One region of the Streptococcus sp. 32226D021BW genome, then DNA from elsewhere that is predicted to be linked to it. Evidence: predicted binding sites of a transcription regulator. Region 1 holds the regulator's gene; each other region holds the start of a gene.
The links. Region 1 encodes Rex, which represses fermentation and respiration genes when NADH is low (regulators of the CRP and FNR family bind a similar motif). Its sites were predicted from a motif close to TTGTGAANTANTTCACAA; they were not measured.

Region 1 (2,274 bases):
TTTAATTCTTTTACTAGATTTCGAATAATTAGGTGAGGAGGATTTTATGTACCAAATTGATTTTAAGGAAGAGGCACTTTTGCCACGAGAAAGATTACTAGAAGTTGGGGCAGAAAAATTGAGTAATCAGGAATTATTGGCTATTTTTATCCGAACAGGAACCAAAAATGAGCCTGTTTCTATCCTGTCCAATAATCTACTCAATCGCTTGGAAAGTTTGGCTGCCCTTAGAGAGCTGTCTATTGAAGAATTGCAGAGCTTGACAGGCATCGGTCGTGTCAAAGCGATTGAAATCAAGGCCATGATTGAGCTAGGAAAACGGATTAACCAGTCGGAGCTTTTATTGAATGAACGTATTTTAGGAAGTGAGAAATTGGGCCGAAAGATGATCCAAGAACTTGGAGATAAAAAGCAAGAACATCTAGTTGCCCTCTATCTCAATACGCAAAATCAGATTATCAGTCAAAAGACTATTTTTATAGGAAGTGTCAACCGGAGTATTGCTGAGCCAAGAGAAATCCTGCATTATGCGGTAAAATGCATGGCAACATCCATTGTCATTGTTCATAATCATCCGTCGGGATCCGTTGAGCCAAGTAGGAACGATTTATTATTTACCGAGAATTTAAAAAAGTCCTGCGAAACACTAGGACTGGTCTTGTTGGATCATTTGATTGTAGGAAATAAGGACTATTATTCTTTTAGGGAAGAAAGTGAGCTATTTTAGAGGATAAAAAGAGAGGAGCCGGGAATTCGGTTCCTCTGTTCATTATTCACCCTTGCGCATGAAATAGAGCAGGGTTTGCAACTCGCTGGTCAGGTCAACATACTGAACGACTACATCTTTGGGAACTGATAAATTGACCGGAGAGAAACTGAGAATGCCTTTAATACCTGCTTCTACGAGAATGTCAGTTACTTCCTGTGCTTTGATACTTGGTACGGTCAGAATCGCTGTTTGAGCATTAGCTTCTAAGATACGTTCCTTAATTTCAGAAATAGCATGGATGGGAATATTTTCATCAACGGTTCCAACCGCTGGATTGTCATCCGCTTCAAAGGCCATGACAATTTTCATTTTATTGCGCTCATGGAAGCGGTAGTGGAGTAGGGCACGACCCATATTTCCAACACCGACAAGCATAACATTGGTGATGGAATTATCGTTCAGAATTTCTGCGAAGAAATCCATCAATTCTTTTACATTGTAGCCAAAGCCACGGCGACCTAGTTCACCGAAGTAGGAAAAGTCACGGCGCACGGTTGCGGAGTCGATACCGATGGCTTCTGCAATTTCCTTGGAGCTAGCTTTTTCAATATTGCCGGCATAAAAGCGTTTAAAGATACGATAATAGAGCGAAAGGCGCTTGGCAGTTGCGCGTGGGATATCTGCTTTTTTCTCGTTTTTCACAATGACCTCCTTAAATATGGTTGACGACAATACTATACTAGCTGACTGGTCTAATGCTTATTTTACTTGAGTATAGGCCAACCAATTTTTCATTCATTTTCAATTCTTTATTCTATTCTAGTCCAAGATTGTGAAAAAATCAACAGATTGAATTGAAAAAGACTAAGCATGAAATGTTGCCTAGTCTAGTGTTTGAAAGTAGCGGTAGAGGTCACCAATGGTTCCTTTATAATCTAACTGGTGACCATCTCGTATTAGTTTGGTTACAGGATAGTAATCAGGAAGAGTGAGGCAACCTGAGAAGGCCAGTTTGGCTGCATCCAGATTGTCAAACTCTTGTTTTCTATCTATTTTGTAAGCATCTTGATAGTGAACAATAATCATGCTTAACCTTCCTTGGTAAATAGGTCACGGTCCACTAAGCTATCCATCAAGAAGTAGAATTTTTCCTGGATGACCTTGTTTCCATTTTCTTTAAAGATATTGACCAAGTGCAAGCCAGATTTGTCTGTGATGTTGATTTTAAAACCATTCAACTCTTTATTGACAATAATCTTTAAAAGAAAACCCTGATTTGAGTTAGGAACTTCTTCCAAGAGGCGCGTGAGTTGGTAGTGACCTGCTTTTGTTTGTTCAAAAGTGGTATCTTTTAGGGTGTATTTTTTGATGTTAGGGCTAATGTGATAGGTAAATGCGCAATCTTTTAGGCTAACTGATTGTTGAAAGGCCATTTTATCCTCCAATAATTTTTTGTAATTCTGTAAGAAGAATATCTATCTCTTCTAGGGTATTTGTTTCAGATAGGCTGATACGGATGGACTCTTTCAATCGATGAGATTCTTTTCCGTACATGGCTTCCAGTA
Region 2 (2,274 bases), on a different contig from region 1:
GAACTTTCGGTGCATCTTTGAAGAGAACATGAGCCTCATCAAAGAAGAAGACCATCTTAGGCTTGTCCAAATCACCCACCTCAGGTAACACTTCATAGAGTTCTGATAAGAGGCTGAGAAGAACCGTTGAATATAATGTTGGCTGATTAAATAGCTGAGTAGCTTGGAGAACGTTAATAACCCCACGACCATCTTCTGCAGTCCGCATCAAATCAGCAATGTCAAGGCTTGGCTCACCGAAGAAAATCTTACCACCTTGTTGCTCCAAAACAACCAAGCTACGCAAGATAGCACCGACCGAACGAGCTGGAATATTTCCATAATACTGGCTCAGCTCTGTCGCATTTTCAGCCACAAAATTGAGCATAGCCCGCAGGTCCATCAGATCAATCAAGAGAAGGCCACGCTCGTCTGCCACGCTGAAAACAATATTCAGGATGGACTCCTGAGTATCATTCAAGCCCAGCAAGCGTGTCAACAAGACAGGCCCCAGCTCTGAAATAGTCATGCGGACAGGAGTCCCATTTTCCCCCAAGACATCCCACAACTCAACTGGATAGCCAACTGGACTATAATCATGATAGTGAGTCTTCTCTAGACGACTAGGATCAATCTCCTTAGTATTGGCCGCAACCAAGCTATTCAAATCACCCTTGATGTCTGATAAAAAGACAGGAATACCCGCGTAACTCAACTGCTCCGCCAAGACTTTCAAGGTCACTGTCTTACCCGTACCCGTAGCACCTGCTATAATTCCATGACGATTGAGCCGCTTAAGCTTCATCTCTGCACGCTCACGACCATAACCAAAAGCAATAATATCTGACATATACTAGCCCCATTTCCGATTTTTCTATCCTTATTGTAGCATAGTTTTTTGGAAAATAGCAGAGCAGATAACTTAGCTTTCACATAAAATATTCATATCCATTCTTTCTACATATCATGATTTTCAGACAAATGAAGGTCATCTGTCAATTGATAACGGTTACTTTTGTTTTTTACTGAAAAACACTTACTTTTTTAGCGGTTTTCTGTTATACTCTTTTATTGTGAGAACATTCTCAAATACGTTTTAAAATACAAAGGGGATTATTATGGCAGCACAACCAGATTCGCTGATTTATAATATCGACAAAAGTATCAAGAAAAAAGCAGACTTGATCGAAAACAACTACTTTGCCTATGCTATTCGTGCAACCATGGCTAGTGTCTATCTAGCAATCGGTTTGGCCATCTCAGTTTATACGGCTGACAAGCTCAATCATATCGTTCCTGACTTAGGAAAATTCAGCTACGCTTTGATGTTTGGCTGGTGCTTGGTCATGATTTTGTATATGAACGCTGAGCTTGGTACTTCAAACATGATGTATATGACTTCTGCCATTCACCGCAAGGTTATCCCAACTAAGACTGCTTTGAAAATCTTGGCAACATGTATTTTCTTCAACTTTGTCGGTGCGGTTATCGTCTGCTACCTCTTGTCTTTGACATTACCATACCAACATATTGATCCACATAGCTACTTGTTAGAAGCAACTGTTGCTAAATTGGCTAAGACACCATTGACACAGTTTGTAGAAGGTATCTTTGCCAATATCGTTGTAAACATTGCTGTGTTTGTTACCATGCGTATGAAAGACGATGCTGGTCGTGTTATTTCATTGATCTTTATCATCTTCATCTTTGCCTTCCTTGGCTTTGAGCACGTTATCGCAAACTTCTCTACCTTCTCACTTGCCTTCTTTGCAAATGGCGGACCTGTTGAAGGAATGAATGTATTGAGTGTATTAAGTAACTTCCTATTCTCAGGACTCGGAAACTACGTTGGTGGTGGTCTCTTGATCGGTCTTCTTTATAGCTGGTTGAGTGATAAATCAAAACTTTACGTTGACTAATATAACTATTTACGGTTGGAAATCCAACCGTATTTTTTTGACAATTTTTGCACATATATCGTTGACAAAATATCTGTTTAGGTGTATATTTAACATATAACAAGATTTGATATATAACAAATAATAAATATATACCAAATCCAAACCTAATTACCCAACTATCAAAGAAAGGAGCGTCCTATGCATTTTCCAGTCCCCGCAGTGCTGACAGAATTTCTTATCCTGGCTATTTTGGAGTCCGATGATTCCTACGGTTACGAAATCTGTCAGACCATCAAACTGATTGCCAACATCAAGGAGTCCGCCCTCTATCCCATCCTGAAAAAGCTAGAGCAGAATGACTTTTTGACCACCTACTCCCAAGAATACCAAGGCC
Region 3 (2,274 bases), on a different contig from region 1:
CAGATTTCGCAAGTATTTTAGAAAAATTAGACAAGTAGTAGCGAGGGCTGCTACTTTTTTCTGGTTCTAAAAGCAAAAAAGAAGCGACAATTGAGTCGCTTCTAATGAGTCGCTTCTAACTATAGTAGAGTAGAAATTAGTGACTGTGGCAGAAGTCAAGTACCATGCGGCCTTGGATAGTACCAGCAGCCATTTCATCAAAGACGGCTTCTGCATCTTCTACAGGGCGTTTTTGAACAACTGGAACAACTAGACCGATAGCACCAAAGTGGAAGGCTTCTTCTAGGTCTTTACGAGTACCAACCAGAGAGCCGACAACCTTGATACCATCTAGTACAGTCTTCACAATGCTGAGGTCCATGTATTCAGATGGGAGGCCGACTGCAACCACATAACCGCCTGCACGAACGCTGTCAATAGCCTGGTTGAAGGCAACCTTAGAAACAGCCGTTACGACAGTTGAGTGGGCACCGCCGCCAGTTACTTCCTTGATATAGCCAGGCACGTCTTCCACTTCAAGACCATTGATGATGACATCTGCACCGACTTCTTTGGCTAATTCCAATTTGTCATTATTGATGTCTACAGCGATAACGTGGGCATTGAACACTTTCTTAGCGTATTGGACTGCAAGGTTGCCTAGTCCACCTGCACCGTAAATGACAATCCATTGACCTGGTTCTAGGTGTGCTTCCTTAATAGCTTTATAACAAGTAACGCCGGCACAAGTGATAGAACTTGCTTGAGCTGGATCAAGACCTTCTGGAACTTTTACCGCATAGTCAGCTGTTACGATACATTGCTCAGCCATACCACCGTCAACAGAGTAGCCTGCATTTTTTACTGTACGGCAGAGGGTTTCACGGCCAGTAGTACAGTATTCGCAAGTACCACAACCTTGGAAGAACCAAGCAACGCTGACACGGTCGCCGACCTTCAAGCTGGTCACATCAGGGGCGATTTCAGTAACGACACCAATCCCTTCATGCCCAAGAACACGGCCAGGGACCTTGCCAAAATCACCTTGAGCAACGTGTAGGTCAGTATGGCAGACACCACAATATTCAATCTGAACCAGAGCTTCGCCAGTTTCAAGTGGACGAAGTTCTTTTTCAACAACGACAACACCAGTAGATTCTGGATTAACGACAACTGCTTTCATGGCAGACCTCCTATTTATTGTAGCACATTTTTTAGATGTGTTAATATAGATATTTTCTTGTTAATAATATCACATAAAACAAGAAAATGCAAGTAAATCAGAAGAGAGGGGAGTGTATCTGCTTTTGAAAACAATCAGATAATTACTGAAATTTTTTCATAAAAAGCCATTTACTTGTAAGCGTTTTCTTGTTAAAATAGAAACCAAAGGGGTTAGTTGTTAGATTTTTATGTCTTAGGTTTATTTTTGAAGCTGTTAACAGATACATTTCAGAAAGTTTTCTGAAATGTACTCCAGATAAACAAAAAGAAAGCGTTTTCAAAAATAAAACAGAAAAAATGTGAAAAAAATAACAAATTCTCTTTACAAATAAAATAAAAAGTTGTAGAATAAGATTGTGAAAAAATTAACAAAATGTTAATAAGAAAATTTGGAGGAACACAATGGCTGATAAAAAAGTTGTATCACCAGAAGAAAAATTAGCAGAAGCTCGCAAGCACGTTGATGAGCTTGTTCAAAAAGGTTTGGTTGCTCTTGATGAGTTCCGCAAACTTGGTCAAGAAGAGGTAGACTACATTGTAGCTAAGGCTTCGGTAGCTGCTCTTGACAAACACGGTGAATTGGCAATGCACGCTTTTGAAGAAACCAAACGTGGTGTATTCGAAGACAAGGCAACTAAAAACTTGTTTGCCTGCGAGCACGTTGTTAACAATATGCGCCATACAAAAACAGTTGGTGTCATCGAAGAAGATGATGTAACCGGCTTGACCTTGATTGCTGAGCCAGTTGGTGTTATCTGTGGTATCACGCCAACGACTAACCCAACGTCAACTGCCATCTTCAAAGCCTTGATTGCTTTGAAAACACGTAACCCTATCGTCTTTGCCTTCCATCCATCTGCTCAAGAGTCTTCAGCTCACGCAGCGCGTGTTGTCTATGAAGCAGCTGTGGCAGCTGGTGCTCCAGAAAACTGTATCCAGTGGGTAACAAAACCATCTATGGAAGCAACTTCTGAATTGATGAAGCACGACGGTATTGCGACAATTCTTGCAACGGGTGGTAACGCCATGGTGCGTGCAGCTTACTCTTGTGGTAAACCAGCTCTTGGTGTA

Region 2: ACEE44_RS03855 (formate/nitrite transporter family protein) is a predicted target of Rex. The motif match lies at 1,051-1,068, and genes of this name have one in related genera.
Region 3: adhP (alcohol dehydrogenase AdhP) is a predicted target of Rex. The motif match lies at 1,220-1,237, and genes of this name have one in related genera.

The regions. Positions count from the first base shown of each region.
Region 1 is NZ_JBPPVC010000001.1:91,299-93,572, forward strand. It holds gene radC (RadC family protein) at 47-727, shown strand; gene ACEE44_RS00490 (redox-sensing transcriptional repressor Rex) at 770-1,411, opposite strand; gene ACEE44_RS00495 (DUF4649 family protein) at 1,592-1,795, opposite strand; gene ACEE44_RS00500 (DUF1831 domain-containing protein) at 1,798-2,142, opposite strand; gene ACEE44_RS00505 (cysteine desulfurase family protein) at 2,144-2,274, opposite strand, start outside.
Region 2 is NZ_JBPPVC010000004.1:62,207-64,480, forward strand. It holds gene ACEE44_RS03850 (helicase HerA-like domain-containing protein) at 1-829, opposite strand, end outside; gene ACEE44_RS03855 (formate/nitrite transporter family protein) at 1,098-1,898, shown strand; gene ACEE44_RS03860 (helix-turn-helix transcriptional regulator) at 2,079-2,274, shown strand, end outside.
Region 3 is NZ_JBPPVC010000004.1:35,031-37,304, reverse strand. It holds gene hisS (histidine--tRNA ligase) at 1-38, shown strand, start outside; gene adhP (alcohol dehydrogenase AdhP) at 137-1,162, opposite strand; gene adhE (bifunctional acetaldehyde-CoA/alcohol dehydrogenase) at 1,606-2,274, shown strand, end outside.